2 regions of the uncultured Oribacterium sp. genome follow, and region 2 is predicted to be linked to the other one. Evidence: predicted binding sites of a transcription regulator. Region 2 holds the regulator's gene; the other holds the start of a gene.
What was found. The regulator HrcA, encoded in region 2, represses chaperone genes, less so after heat shock. The targets are predictions, from matches to a motif close to TGTTAGCACTCNNNNNNNNNGAGTGCTAACA.
Positions count from the first base shown of each region.

Region 1: groES (co-chaperone GroES) is a predicted target of HrcA. The motif match lies at 5,909-5,939, and genes of this name have one in related genera.

Region 1 is NZ_CABSXI010000044.1:3,675-11,729, reverse strand. Features, by position in the region: gene RDQ32_RS07970 (S-ribosylhomocysteine lyase) at 1-320, shown strand, start outside; gene RDQ32_RS07965 (LL-diaminopimelate aminotransferase) at 347-1,540, shown strand; gene cooS (anaerobic carbon-monoxide dehydrogenase catalytic subunit) at 1,824-4,136, shown strand; gene RDQ32_RS07955 (hypothetical protein) at 4,172-4,678, shown strand; gene RDQ32_RS07950 (hypothetical protein) at 4,662-4,991, shown strand; gene RDQ32_RS07945 (hypothetical protein) at 5,356-5,751, opposite strand; gene groES (co-chaperone GroES) at 5,999-6,286, shown strand; gene groL (chaperonin GroEL) at 6,317-7,942, shown strand.
Region 2 is NZ_CABSXI010000031.1:18,168-26,222, forward strand. Features, by position in the region: gene RDQ32_RS06850 (ABC transporter ATP-binding protein) at 1-1,056, shown strand, start outside; gene thiI (tRNA uracil 4-sulfurtransferase ThiI) at 1,459-2,667, opposite strand; gene RDQ32_RS06860 (HPr family phosphocarrier protein) at 2,759-2,995, opposite strand; gene mtaB (tRNA (N(6)-L-threonylcarbamoyladenosine(37)-C(2))-methylthiotransferase MtaB) at 3,098-4,528, shown strand; gene hrcA (heat-inducible transcriptional repressor HrcA) at 5,058-6,071, shown strand; gene grpE (nucleotide exchange factor GrpE) at 6,091-6,687, shown strand; gene dnaK (molecular chaperone DnaK) at 6,830-8,055, shown strand, end outside.

The sequences.
Region 1 (8,055 bases), on a different contig from region 2:
CCATTGAACATCTGGCGGCCACCTACCTTCGAAATGAGGAGAGCTGGAAGGAAAAGGTACTGTACTTCGGTCCTATGGGCTGTAGAACCGGTTTCTACCTTCTGCTAAAGGGAGATTTGGAAAGTGCCGAGATTATTCCTCTCTTAAAGAATTGCTTTAGCTTTATTCGGGATTTCAGCGGTGAGATACCCGGGGCGACGGAGAGGGATTGCGGAAATTTCCGGGATATGAACCTGCCTGTAGCCAAGTGGTGGAGCAGAAAGTATTTAGAGGAAGTTTTAGAGAACATTTCCTATGACAATACCCATTATCCGGAATAGGGAGTGGGAAAAAGTAAAGGAGTAGTATGGGAGCAAATGTAAATCATCATTATCAAGAGGTAAAGGAAAGCTATCTTTTTGCGGAAATCGCAAAGAGAATCAGAACCTGGCAGGAAAATAATCCGGAGATTAAGGACAAGTTGATTCGTATGGGTATCGGAGACGTGACACTGCCTCTTCCCAAGACTGTGGTGGATGCTCTTTCTTCCGCATCCATGGAGATGGGTAAAAGTGAGAGCTTTCACGGCTATGGTCCGGAGCAGGGCTATGATTTCCTTAGAGAAAAAATCTTAAACTACTATAAGAATTTTTCCGTGGATTTGGAATTGGAGGAAATCTTCATTTCCGACGGTGCAAAGTCCGATTTAGGAAATATCTTAGATCTGTTTGCCCCCGGTTCTGTGGCTTTGGTTCCGGACCCTGTATATCCGGTGTATGTGGATACCAATATCATGGTAGGAAATAAGGTGATTTTTGCCCATTCCGGAGAAGAAAACGGCTTCTTGCCCATGCCCCCCAAGGGAGAAAAGGTAGATTTGATTTATCTTTGCTCTCCGAACAATCCTACCGGTGCAGTGTATGACCATGAGGGTCTGAAGGCCTGGGTCAACTATGCAAAGGAAAATGATGCGGTGATTTTCTTTGATGCAGCTTATGAGTGCTTTGTAGAGGGAAATCTACCTCACTCTATATATGAGATTCCCTGGGCGAAGGAATGTGCCATTGAGTTTTGCTCCTTCTCCAAGAAGGCAGGCTTTACCGGAACAAGATGCGGATACACCGTTGTACCTAAGGCTTTGATTCGTGGCGGTCAGTCTCTCCAGAAGATGTGGTTAAGAAGACAGACTACAAAGTTTAATGGGGTTTCCTATATTGTGCAAAGAGGTGCCGAGGCTTTATTTACAGAGGCCGGAGATAAGGAGATTCAGGGAAATATCTCTTATTATAAGGAAAATGCCAAGATTATTATGGAAACCTTGGATGCTCTTTCCATTTATTATACCGGCGGAAAGAATTCTCCTTATATCTGGCTTAAGTGCCCTAAGGGAATGAGCTCTTGGGAGTTCTTTGACTTCCTCTTGGAAAAAGGACATGTTGTAGGAACACCGGGAGCAGGCTTTGGTGATGCGGGAGAAGGCTTCTTCCGTTTGACAGCCTTTTCCACCAAGGAAAAAACAAAAGAGGCTATGGAAAGAATAAAGAAATTACTGGAAGCATAATTTTTTATAGCATTTTAGAATTAAAAAAAGAGTTGTAAGAAATCATATAAGGATTCTATGCAACTCTTTTTTTGTTTTCTATAACAGGCTATAAAAAAATTCAATGGGTATAGTTCATTTTATTTTTATAATTTTATTGACAAGAAAATCAGGAAACAGTATATTCTAAAAATCCAATAAACATATAAACATATAGAAATGATATGTTTATAAATGCGGATTATATAGAGACGAGATAAGCTGTAAATCACCTTATCTTAGGTAAGAGCAGGAAAGGGGTACTATGGGTCAGGAGAAGAAGGAATTTAACGAACAGGAAAATCACGGTCATGTGCATGGTCAGGGACATAGTCATGAACACAGCCATGAACAAAAGCATGAGCCGGAAGAGAGCCAAGGGCACAGTCATGAGCATAATCACACTCATACCCATGAGCACAGCCATGAACATAGTCATGAGCATGGACAGGGGAAGACTTTGGCCCATATCCATAGCCACAGAAACCTTATAGGCTTTGATGAGCATGGTATTCCTACCATTACCTTAAAGTCCGATCATGAGGAGGATGGGGATGATAAATCCTTTATCTGTGATTATATGAATGCGGTTTCCGCTTATCGAAAGACCTTCCCCTCCAAGCAGGATGTGTTGGAGCAAACTCCGGACCCGGCAGTACGGGAATTAATCTTACGACAGGAGCAGCTTGGCTTTGATACCACCTTTGATCGTTTTGATCAACAGCAGCCCCAGTGTAGCTTCGGTATGGCCGGTATTTGCTGTAAAATTTGTAATATGGGTCCCTGTAAAGTTACTCCGAAAAGTCCAAAGGGAGTTTGCGGAGCGGATGCGGATTTGATTGTAGCCAGAAACCTTCTTCGGTCTGCTGCGGCTGGTGTGGCTCAGCACGGAATGCATGGCCGTGAGGTCATCCTGTCCTTAAAGTGGGCAGCGGAGGGAAAGCTGGATCTTCCTATTTTAGGACAGCAAAAGATTCGGGATGTAGCAAAGGCCTTCGGCATAAAGACCAGTAGAAGAAACATTAAAAAAATAGCTTCTGAGCTTGCAGATGTTTTGCTGGAGGATATGAGCCGTACGGTTCCGAAGGAGTATGAGGTTATCAAGGCTATGGCGCCCAAGGAAAGGCAGGAGCTGTGGGAGAAATTGGATATCCTTCCCATCAGTGCCTATCACGAGGTGTTTGAAGCCTATCATAAAACCGGCGTGGGTACAGATGGAGATTGGAAGAGTGTCATGCAGCAATTCCTTCGTTGCGGTCTGGCCTTCACCTTCTCCGGTGTGGTGAGTACCGCCATTGCCACAGACGGGCTTTTCGGCGTAGGAGACCGGGTAACCTCTAAGGTAAATATCGGTGCCTTGAAGAAAGGTTATGTGAATATTGCAGTGCACGGTCATCTTCCTACCCTGGTCAGCGAAATTGTTAAAGTCGGACAGGAAGAGCGTTTCGTGGAGCTGGCTAAGAAAGCCGGAGCCAAGGGAATTCGCTTCTATGGAATCTGCTGTTCAGGACTTTCCGCAATGTATCGTTATAGCAACGTTATCCCCTTGTCCAATGCAGTTTCTGCGGAACTGGTACTGGGTACCGGCGCCTTGGATTTATGGATTGCGGATGTACAGGATGTGTTCCCGGCAATCATGGAGGTGGCAAATTGCTTTAAAACTACGGTAATTACCACCAGTGACTCTGCAAGACTTCCGGGAGCGGAACGTTATGAATACGATCACCATCATTCCAATATCGGAGAAACCAGAGCGCTGGCGGAGAAGATTGTGCTTCGAGGAATCAAGAGCTTCCAGGACAGACAGGGAATTCCGGTTTACATTCCTCCCTACGAAGTGGAGGCGGAGGTGGGATTCTCCGTAGAATATGTGCATAAACGCTTCGGATCCATGGAGCCTATGGCAAAGGCATTAAAGGAAGGCAAGATTCTGGGCATCGTGAATATGGTGGGATGTAACAATCCTAAGGTATTATACGAAAAATGTATTATTGACGTAGCAAATGCTTTACTCCGAAATAATATTTTAATTTTAACCAATGGATGTGCTTCCTTCCCTCTGATGAAAATGGGCTATTGCAATATTTCCGGCCAAAGACATTGCGGAAAGAATTTAAAAGAATTCTTAGGCGCGGATTTACCACCGGTATGGCATGTGGGTGAGTGTATTGATAACACCCGTTCCACTGGTATTTTTGCAGGAATTGCCGGTGTGGAAGGGAAGAAGATTCAGGAAATGCCCTATGCCTTTACTTCACCGGAGTGGAGTAATGAAAAGGGAATCGATGCAGCCTTAGGCTTCAGACTGATGGGAGTGAATTCCTACCATTGCGTAGAGGCGCAAATTCACGGATCGAAAAATGTCATCGAATTTCTAAAGGAAGGTACCAGAGAGACTCTTGGTTCCGTGATGTATGTAGATACGGATCCGGATAAGCTGGGAGAAAAGATTGTTGCGGATATTATAGAAAAGAGAAAGGCTTTAGGCTGGGTTGTTCCCAAGGAAATTGTGCATAAAGAACTCACCGGCGAAGAGCTGTTAGCTCAAATTTCTGTAAAAGTAAAAAAGGCGGAATAAAAGCTTAAAGAGAGAAATTAGAAAGGAGATAAGCTATGGCTTGTGTTGCAGTACCTATTGTAGAGGGGATTTTAGTAAAAACGGCTGAATGGATTCTTGTGCAAAAGGAAAGAAAAGAAGAGGCAAGAATAAAAGCTATTAAAGGAGAAGTTGGCGGGAAAATTTTGATAAATGGCGAAAAGAGCTATTCTTTCGAACTGAAAAATGAGAACTTCCCGGAAGGAGAAAAGGATTCATCCCTAAAGCATTCCGGAAGGGGAGTGGGGCTAAGTCTTCGCAAGAAGCTGCATCTCTTATCGAACTTTTTGTTTTCCGGTTCCATTCTTTTGGTTTTTGAACATTTTTGGCATGGGGAGATTGTTCCCTTCTTTCCCTTTTTAACAGGGGCAAGATCACCGGAGGATACCTATACCATGCTGAAGGAAATGAGCACGGTGGGCGTTTCTATGGCCCTTCTTATTACCGGAATCTGGGCAATTTATTGCTTTGTACTGGAAAGAAAGCTACAGAAGGAAGGAGAGAGAAATGCATCTATTGCTTAGTGTTTTTGCAACAGAATGGAGTTTTTTCCGTTTTTTACGGGATAAAAACAAGGAATATGCCTATCATATTCCCTGTTTGCTCTTTTTGTCCGCCAGCCTGATGTGGTTTGTGGACAGTATCTTTGAATATTTGGAGAAGGGAACGGAAATATTTACTCCCAATCTGCAGGACTTGGTACAGGACGGGTTCTTGGGTCTTTCCGTGATTGCCTTAGGAATCCTTATCTGGCAGGGAAAATTATTTTTGAATTATCTTCAAAAACAGAAGAGCTCCGTTCCGAATTCACTTGGACAAAAAGGGGCTGTAAAATAATCATAGCTTTTGTATATGCAGTAATAGGTCTGAAACCGGGGCACGCTCTCGCTAACTTCGCCTTGACTTAGCAGTGGTTTATGTTAACCACTGCTCACTTTGCTTCGCAAAGCAAATTCCTTCGGAAGTTGGTCTGCATCAGGACGACTTTTCATGTGAAAAGTCTGTCCTTACGGATACTAAGCGAAAAACGGCAGTTCCTTTGTTTTTCGCAAGTACCGGCGGGCTCAGATTACCCCGGTTTCAGACCTATTATGCATATACGCTATTCTTTTATTTTATACCCCTTTTTTCTACTAGTGAAAAAAGTAGAGCAGGAGGAGCCTGCTCTACTTTTTTGAGAATTCAAAATAATTTTTAAAGCTTATCGAATCCAAACACCGTTGGAATCTACTCTGTATCCGTCAGGAGTAAGCTTATTCATGTAAAGAGATCCTAAAGGCTGGTTCTCTGCCGGTGCCTGAGCGAAATAGTAGGTATCAAAGTTAATCTTCTGCCATCCGGTTACCATACGTCCGTTAGCCCCGATGTAGTACCACTGGTGCTGACTTACAATCCAACCATAGATTGGTGCACCATTCTCATTGCTTACGAATGACCAAGAACCATCTCTATTAGCTACCCAGTGTCCGTTGGATTCTGCTACTGTGGTGGTAGATCCGCCATAGCTGGAAACAGCGCCCTCTGCAGCAAGTGCAGGAATTACAGATGCAGTTGCCATGCAAGCAATTAAAGCTGCAACAAGAATATTCTTTTTCATAAATAAACCTCCAAAGCCATTTTTTTTATTCAAGCTACCTTATTATTATACCCTGTCTTGCCACATAAGCAATAAAAAATTCCTTTTATTTTTCTGATATTGTTAATATTTTCGTAATACATTGTTTCTTATATTTTTTCACAAAACTTTCACAGGCTTTTAGCACTCGGTGCTTGACTCTGCTAATAAATTCTCTTATAATAGCCCTGTTGTTAAAAAAAGATCTGTGAGGAATAGGAGGATTGCTATGAAGTTAGTACCATTATTTGATAAAGTTGTGTTGGAAAAAGAAAAGATGGAAGAAACCACTAAGAGCGGAATCGTTTTACCGGGACAGGATGATAAGGAAAAACCCGGACAGGCTGTGGTTATTGCAGTAGGTCCCGGCGGTGTTGTGGACGGTAAGGAGATTTCCATGCAGGTGAAGGTAGGACAGCACGTTCTGTTCTCCCGTTATGCAGGCTCCGAGGTAGAGCTGGATGGAAAGAAGTATACCGTTGTTAAGCAGAATGATATTTTAGCAATCGTAGAGTAAAAGAATCAGGGAATTCCAAGGAGGTATAATATGGCTAAAGAAATTAAATTTGGAGTAGAAGCAAGAAAGGCCTTAGGGGCTGGCGTAGATGCAGTGGCAAATACCGTAAAGGTTACCCTTGGGCCTAAGGGTAGAAATGTAGTTTTGGATAAGTCTTATGGTTCTCCTCTTATTACTAATGACGGTGTATCCATTGCCAAGGAAATTGAGTTAAAGGATCCCTATGAGAATATGGGTGCTCAGCTGGTAAGAGAAGTAGCTTCCAAGACCAATGACGTTGCAGGAGATGGAACCACCACTGCAACTGTTTTGGCACAGGCGATTGTGATGGAGGGTATGAAGAACCTGGAGGCAGGTGCTAATCCCATCGTGCTTCGTAAGGGAATCCGCAAGGCTGTGGATGCTGCGGTAGAGAGCATTAAGAAGCAGAGCTCCAAGGTAAAGGGCAAGGATCAGATTGCCAAGGTTGCCGGCATTTCCGCAGGAGATTCCACTGTAGGAGATATGATTGCCGATGCTATGGAGAAGGTTTCCAAGGACGGCGTTATCACTGTGGAAGAGTCCAAGACTATGCTTACCGAGCTTGATCTGGTGGAAGGAATGGAGTTTGATCGCGGATATATCAGTGCCTATATGAGCACCGATATGGAGAAGATGGAAGCAAATCTGGACGATCCCTATGTATTTATTACCGATAAGAAGATTTCCAACATTCAGGATATTCTTCCTCTCTTAGAGCAGGTAGTAAAGACCGGTGCCAAGCTTTTAATCATTGCTGAGGACATCGAGGGTGAGGCTTTAACCACTCTTATCGTGAATAAGTTGAGAGGAACCTTCAATGTAGTTGCGGTAAAGGCTCCGGGATATGGAGATCGCAGAAAGGAAATGCTGAAAGATATCGCCATCTTAACCGGTGGAGAAGTGATTTCCGAAGAGCTGGGCTTAGATTTAAAGGATGCCACTATCGACCAGTGTGGTAGAGCTAAGTCTGTTAAAGTAAGCAAGGAAAAGACCACCATTGTAGAGGGACTTGGTAAGAAGAAGGAGATTCAGGATCGTATTGCCCAGATTAAAGGACAGATTGAGACCACTACCTCTGACTTTGATAAGGAAAAGCTTCAGGAGCGTCTGGCTAAGCTTTCCGGCGGTGTTGCAGTAATCCGTGTAGGTGCTGCTACAGAAACCGAGATGAAGGAGGCTAAGCTTCGTATGGAGGATGCTTTAAATGCTACCAGAGCCGCTGTGGAAGAAGGTGTAATTGCAGGTGGCGGATCCGCATATATCCATGCACAGAAGGCAGTGGATAAGGTGGTAAATCAATTAGAGGGCGATGAAAAGACCGGAGCAAAGATTGTTTCCAAGGCTCTGGAGGCTCCTCTTTATACCATTGCTTACAATGCCGGACTGGAAGGTGCGGTTATTGTGAATAAGGTAAAGGAAGGAAAGGAAAACTTCGGTTTCGATGCTTACAATGAAGAGTATGTTAATATGATGGAGGTAGGTATTCTGGATCCTGCCAAGGTGGCAAGAACCGCTTTACAGAATGCGGCTTCCGTTGCTTCCTCTTTACTCACCACAGAGTCTGTTGTGGCAGACATTAAGGAGCCGACTCCTCCTATGCCACAGATGCCGGGAGGAATGGGAGGAATGATGTAAGGAAATCCTTCTAAAAACTAGGCAAAGAAGAGAATATCGATTACAATGGGAAAAGGAAATAAACTGAGCTTAGGCTTAGCTTTATTTCCTTTTTCGCGAAAAGAAAAGGAGGG
Region 2 (8,055 bases):
TATTTAATAAAGCTAAATGATTCAAATAAAAAAGTTGAGGAAAGCAGGTTACGATCTAATTTTTATGATGATTGTATACAGTTATTGGTAACATCTAATGGATTTTTGATCTTGTCTATAAATGTTGTTTTGGCTGCATTTTTATCACATAAAGGCTATTTTTCAATAGGAACTGCTTTGGCAATCATGCAAGTTATGAACTATGTTATTTTGCCTATAAATCAGGGACCATTTTACATTGCCGAAATGAATTCGATTTATCCGATAGAACAAAAAATACTCGGGATACTGGAAAAAGTAACTTATGAGAAAACATTAGATAAAGAGAAAGTATTACAAGAAGAAATTAAAACTATAGAGATAAAAAACCTGAGTTATTGTTATTCGGGTTCTCAAAGTTTTGCAATAGAAAACCTTGATTTATTATTAGAACGAGGTAAAAAGTATGTATTACTAGGAAGTAGTGGGAGTGGTAAAAGCACTTTATTAAAGGTGTTAACAAAGCTTAATAAAGCGTATTCTGGAAAAATAGAAATAGATGGCGAAGAACTTTCTGATATAGATGAAATATCGCTGAGGAAGAAAATTAATTTTGTACAACAGGATCCTTATATATTTCAAGATACATTAGAATTTAATATATGTTTAAGACATGATGTTGAGAAGAAAGAATTGGATAAAGTTATTGAATTGGTAAATCTAAAGGAACTAATTAGAAAATTACCTCATGGAGTAAAAACAGTTTTATCAGATAATGGAAATAATTTATCAGGAGGAGAAAAACAAAAAATAGCAATTGCAAGAGTTTTTATTAGAGAACCAGAGATTATATTTGTGGATGAGGGGATGAGTGCATTGGATACAAAGAATACATACTTTTTGGAAAATATGTTTCTCAAGTATAATGGAACCATTGTTACTATCAGTCATAAGAGCAATCCACAAATTCTGAAACAATACGATCAAATAGTAGTAATGGAGAATTCAAGAATAGTAGCTGTTGGAAATTTTAATCAAGTGGCTCAATCTCCATATTCATATTTGTTAAACGTATAGCAATTCCAAAATTGAACTTATTCTATATTCTAAAAAGTAATGTGAACATTTTATTTGAAGCTTAAATTAATTGTTCGTTGTTAGAATAAGAATTGGAGAAGCAGTAAAAATGTAGGAAAAGACAGTTCTTTCCTTCCGGTATAGGTCTAAAATGGGGGTAATCTGAGTCCGCCGGTACTTACTGAAAGCGAAGCTTGAAGTTAGTGTCCGAAAGGGCAGACTTTTCATCAGAAAAGTCGTCCTGTAGCTGACCAACTTCCTAAAGAAGTTGCTTTGAGAAGCAAAGTGAGCAGTGGGTGACATAGCCACTGCTCAGTCGTGGCGAGGTTAGCGAGAGCATGCCCCAATTTAAGACCTATATCGGAAGGAAGGCTTAAACATGACTTTTCCTACATCATTTTTTTAATTTTCAGCAGCCTTATCCTTCCGCATTAAAATTGCCTCAGCCCCATTAATGGCCTTCTCCACCATTTCCGCAACGATGGGCGCCAGCTTTTCCTCTGACTTCCGAATCTTCTCCGGAATGGGCTTGGTAACCGGGTGCTTTGCCACGAAGATGGTACAGCAATCCTCGTAGGGCTCAATGGAGGTTTCGTAGGTGCCGATTTCCTGAGCCACATCCACGATTTCCTGCTTATCGAAGGCAATCAAGGGACGGTAAACCGGCAGGGTGCAGACCTCGTTAGTGCATACCAGACTTTGCAGAGTCTGGGAAGCCACCTGTCCGATGGATTCTCCGGTGATTAAGCCGATACAGTTATTTTTATAAGCCAATGCCTCTGCAATCCGCATCATGTAGCGGCGCATAATAATGGTTAGCTCCTCATGGGGGCAGTGCTCATAGATAGCCAGCTGGATATCCGTGAAATTTACCACATGCAGCATTATGGGACCGGTATAGGTGGAAACCTGCTTGGCCAGATCCATAACCTTGATTTTTGCTCTTTCACTGGTATAGGGTGGAGCATGGAAGTAGGTTGCCTCCAGCAAAGCACCCCGCTTTGCCACCTTGTAGCCCGCAACGGGAGAGTCAATTCCTCCGGAAAGTAAAAGCATGGCCTTGCCGTTGGTGCCAAGAGGCATTCCTCCCAGTCCGGGAATGATTTTTCCGTAAATGTTCATATACTGGCGGATTTCCACCCGAAGCTTCACATCCGGCTTATGCACATCCACCCGAGCATTGGGGAAGGCCTCCAAAATGCTGTGTCCCAGCTCCTGATCCAGCTCCGGAGAGGTCATGGGGTAGGACTTTTCCGCTCTTCGGCTTTCCACCTTGAAGGAAACGCTGCTGTCTCCATAGGCTTCTTTAAAGTAGGAAAGGACCGCATTTTCCAAAACGGAGAAGTCCGGGCTTAAAGGCACCTGCACCATGGGCGCAATGCCGGCAATACCGAACACATGGCGAAGGGCATCAATACACTCCTCATAATCATAGTCCTCGGACTTCACATTCACATAGATTCTTCCCCGTTCCCGGCTAACGGAATAGCTTCCGGTGGCTCTCTTTAATTTCATCCGAATATCATGAACCAGGGCGTCCTCAAAGACATAACGGTTTTTACCCTTGGTGCCGATTTCTGCATATTTAATCAAAAATGCTTGGTATTGCATAATTCTCCTTCTTTACATAAGAAAAGTGCATGAAACCATGCACTTTTGAAAAGCCTTGTATATCTTCTTTCTTTCCGTTAAGATACAACAGTTAAATGATGTAAGGAGCCAGGTGGGATAAAATATCCTCCATCTCTCCATCATCAGCATGAATATTTAAGTCGATGGGCTTGGAAAGATCCAAGGAGAAAATTCCCATAATAGACTTTGCATCAATCACGTAACGACCGGAAACCAAATCGAAGTCCACATCAGAGTAACGAACCAACTCGTTTACAAAGGACTTAACTTTATCAATAGAATTTAATGAAATACGAACCGTCTTCACAGCTTACCCTCCTTTAAAATTGATAACTTTATTGTAGTAATGAACGATTTTAAAGTCAAGCGAAAGCCGTGAAAGAACTGGGATTTTAGAAAGAGGATGAAAATGGAATTAGCAGGACTGCGCTTTGCCATGCACAACTTAGGCTGCAAAGTCAATTCATACGAGACAGAGGCCATGACCGAAGCGATTTTGCAGGAAGGGGCCAGGCTGGTGGACTTTACGGAGGAGGCGGACATTTACTTGATTAACACCTGCTCCGTGACCAATATTGCGGACCGAAAATCCCGGCAAATGATTCATCAGGCTAAGCAGAGGAATCCTGAGGCCATCGTCATCGCCACCGGTTGCTATGTGGAAGGAAAGCAGGAGGAGCTGAAAGAGGATAAGGGCATCGATATTCTTATCGGAAATACCGGAAAAGGCAGGGTGGTAGAGCTGATTAAGGCCTATCGGGAGGCTATGCTGGAAAATGATGCAAGTCCCATGGAGCCCTTTTCCCCGGTGCGGGAGGAGGGAGAGTATGAAAATCTCTTCCTCTCCAAGCCAAAGGATAAGAGCAGAGCCTTTGTAAAGGTGCAGGACGGCTGTAATCAGTTTTGCGCCTATTGTATCATTCCCTATGTTCGGGGGAGAATTAGAAGCCGTAAGGAAGAGGACTGCCTGGAGGAGATTCGCCATTTGGCAAAGGAAGGCTTTCAAGAGGTGGTGCTTACCGGCATTCACCTGTCTTCCTATGGATTGGATTTTGAAAATCTTTCCTATGAATATGCCAGCAGAAAGGCGGAAACGGGAGAGGCTTTACTCCATTTGATTTCTGAGGTGGGAAAGATTTCCGGTATTCAAAGAATTCGTTTGGGGAGTCTTGAACCTAGAATTATTACGGAACGCTTTTTAGCAGGTTTAAAGGAAGTAGAAGCAATCTGCCCTCATTTCCACCTGTCCTTACAAAGCGGTGCGGAAAAGACCCTTAAAGAAATGAATCGTCATTATACGAAAGAAGACTTCAAAAAGGCAGTAGAGGATATCCGAGGAGTTTATCCCTTGGCGGCCATTACTACGGATGTGATTGTTGGCTTCCCCGGAGAAAGGGAGGAGGATTTTCAGGAGTCTCTTACTTTTTTAAAGGAAATCTCCTTCTATGATCTCCACGTATTCAAGTTCTCCAGAAGAAAGGGGACGAAAGCAGACGAAATGAAGGAGCAGATTCCGGATAATATCAAAACAGCCCGTTCCAAAGAGCTTTTGGCACTGGCTTTGGAAGACTCTAAGAAATTTAGAGAGAAATTCTTAGGAAAAGAAAGCTCCATCTTAATAGAAGAAATTCGAGAGATTGAAGGAAAATACTATTACACCGGATTTAATAAAGAATATATCCGCTATATTCTGCCGGTACAGGATGAACTCTTGGCAGTGTTCGAGAAAGACAAAGAAAAGCAAGAAGAAAGATTGGCCCTTTTAGGAAAAGAAGCTATCGGAAGCATTAGAACGGTAAAAGGCTTAGAACTGAAGGGAGAGATGATTTTAGGGGAGTAGGAAGAGCAAACTGTAAAAATCAAGCCTTGCGTTTCTACAGCGTTCTTTCCCCGAACAAGGAGGGGCGGATTTCTCATGCTTCCGACTTTTGGCATTTGTCTTAGATTCAAAAATTTTTTCGATTTTTTTCAATTTTGCATTTTGGCATATTGATTCTATTACTTCTTTATTCAATACATTCGGCTTGCTTTTCCGGTATAGGGCTTATGACGGGGGCAATCTGAGCCCGTGGGTTCTTAGCTTTTGTCTTTTAAAAGTTTAGAACCCCTACGTGGCGAGGTTAGCGGGAGCGTGCCCCGGAGTAAGCCCTATACCGGAAAAGCGAAATCCATATATTCTATAGAAAAAACAGTAAGAAAAATGCGGAAGTCGGAAGCAAAAACTCCGCCCAACTATGTTCATCAGAAATTCACAAAGTTCTTCATAAAAATTCTTGACACATCCTTCCATTAGCGGTATATTATGACCATGTGTTAGCACTCAATACACACGAGTGCCAACAAAGCCGAGAAAGGAGGGAAAGAGTTCTGTGGATCAGAGAAAGGTGATTATTCTCACCACGATTATCAAAAACTATTTGGAAACCGGCGAGCCGGTAGGTTCTCGCACCATCAGTAAGTTTTCCGGTTTGAATCTAAGCTCGGCAACCATTCGTAACGAAATGAGCGACTTGGAAGAGTTAGGGTATATAATACAGCCTCATACATCTGCAGGAAGAATTCCCTCAGATAAGGGTTACCGCTTTTATGTGGACCAGCTTATGGAGAAGCAGGAGCGGGCTTTATCCGATGTGAAGAGCTCTATGTTTGCCAGAATGGAACGACTGGAAAGTACCTTACAAGCTTTGGTAAGAAACATTGCCAGTGACACCCACTACGCGGCCTTAGTATCGGGCCCCAGTATGCAGAAGAACAAAATCAAGTTCTTGCAGCTGTCTTTGGTGGAGAAACAGAAGGTCTTATTCCTTCTGATGTTTCAGGGCAATATCGTAAAGACCATTACCTTAGATATTCCGGAGGATTTGGAGCAGGCTGCCATCCTCTCCTTGAACCTTTTGCTAAATGATGTTTTAGCAGGCTTCTCCGTGGAGGAGCTGGGAGAAAAGGATATCCGCTCTTTAATGGATAGAACGCCTTATAAAGCAACGATGGAAACCGTACTTCGGGGAATGCAGGAGCTTTTGCATCCTGAGGAGGAAGAGGTAGAGATTTATACCTCCGGTGCCACCAACATTTTCAAATATCCGGAGCTTACCGATTCGGAAAATGCCTCCAAGCTGATTTCCGCTTTAGAGCGGAAGGAGGAATTGGCAGGTCTTCTGAAAGATAACGAGTCGGAAGAAAAGGATGGAAGCATTCAGGTCTATATCGGAAAAGAAAGTCCTTTGGAGGACATGGCGGATTGTGCAGTAGTTACCGCAAAGTATCACTTGGGTAACGGTATGCAGGGTACCCTTGGTGTCATTGGACCGAAGCGAATGGATTATGAGAAGGTTTTAAAAACTTTGACAAATCTGATTCAGGATATGGAACGGAGTTTTTAGATAGAGAAAGGAGAAACTTGTGGCAGAAAATACAGAGCAGCAAGGGATGGAAGAGGAGCTTCATAAGGCTCAGGAAGCATCTGCAGAAGTAGATAGGGAAGAGAATGCAGAGGCTGCTTCCGAAGAGACTTCCGGAGAGGAATCCGTGGAGAGTTCTCAGGCTGTAGAGCAAGGAAGCTCCGAAGAGAATCCGGAACTTCTCCAATTAAAGGATAAGTACCTTAGAACCTTGGCGGAGTATGAGAACTTTAGAAAGCGCTCCGAGAAGGAAAAGGCACAGATGTTTGAACTGGGAGCCAAAAGCATTATCGAAGCTCTGCTTCCCGTGGTGGACAACTTTGAAAGAGCTTTAAGTCATGTGCAGGAAGAGGAAAAGGATTCCCCCTTCGTCAAAGGCATAGAAGGGATTTACAAGCAGATTCAGAAGATGTTTGCCGATTGCAACATTCAGGAAATCGAGGCCCTCGGTAAGAAGTTTGATCCGGCTTTACACAATGCGGTGATGACGGAGGAAGAGGGAGATGCGGAGGAAGATACCATTACCCAGGATCTTCAGAAGGGATATACCTATCGGGGAAATGTGGTTCGACACTCCATGGTAAAAGTAAAGAAGTAGATAATAAAAGCAATACAACAGATAGTAAGGCAGTAATGCCTGAGACATGAGCATATCATGTAAGAGTTCTAAAATAACGTTAGTAAGAAAAAGTTTTTAAGAAAAACATTTTTGTATATAGAGAAAAAGGAGAGTAAAGACTATGGGAAAGATTATTGGAATTGACTTAGGAACAACCAACAGCTGTGTAGCAGTTATGGAGGGCGGAAAGCCCGTTGTTATCCCCAATGCAGAGGGTATGAGAACAACCCCTTCTGTAGTGGCATTTACCAAGACCGGAGAGCGTCTTGTGGGAGAGCCTGCAAAGAGACAGGCGGTAACCAATGCGGAGAGAACCATTTCCTCCATCAAGAGACACATGGGTACAGATTACAAGGTATCCATTGACGGAAAGGATTATACTCCACAGGAAATTTCCGCTATGATTTTACAGAAGTTAAAGGCGGATGCGGAGAGCTATTTGGGAGAAAAGGTAACCGAGGCGGTTATTACCGTTCCTGCTTACTTTAACGATGCTCAGCGTCAGGCGACTAAGGATGCAGGTAAGATTGCAGGTCTTAAGGTAGAGCGTATCATCAACGAGCCTACAGCGGCAGCTCTCGCTTACGGTTTGGAGGATGAGTCCGAGCAGAAGGTTATGGTATACGACTTAGGTGGTGGTACCTTCGACGTATCCATCATCGACATCGGAGACGGCGTAATCGAAGTATTGTCCACCAACGGTGATACCCATTTAGGCGGTGATGACTATGACGATCGTATTACCAAGTGGTTGGTAGACGAGTTTAAGGCTGCAGAGGGGGTAGACCTTTCTCAGGATAAGATGGCTTTACAGCGTTTGAAGGAAGCGGCTGAGAAAGCAAAGAAGGAGCTTTCCTCCGCAACCACTACAGATATCAACCTGCCTTTCATTACAGCTACAGCAGAAGGTCCAAAGCACTTGGATATGAAGCTTAGCAGAGCAAAGTTTGAGGAGATTACTGCGGATTTGACAGAAAGAACTGCCCTTCCCGTACAGAACTCTATGAAGGATGCAGGACTTAGCAACGCTGATCTTGGAAAGGTACTCCTGGTTGGTGGCTCCACCAGAATGCCTGTTGCTCAGGAGAAGGTAAAGCAGCTTACCGGAAAAGAGCCTTCCAAGAACTTAAACCCTGATGAGTGTGTTGCCCTTGGTGCAGCGGTACAGGGTGGTAAGATGAGCGGAGAAGAGGGAGCAAGCGATGTTCTTCTTCTGGACGTAACACCGTTAACTCTTTCTATCGAGACCTTAGGCGGAGTGGCTACTCCTCTTATTAAGAGAAATACTACCATTCCTACCAGAGCTTCTCAGGTATTCTCTACAGCGGCAGATAATCAGACTGCAGT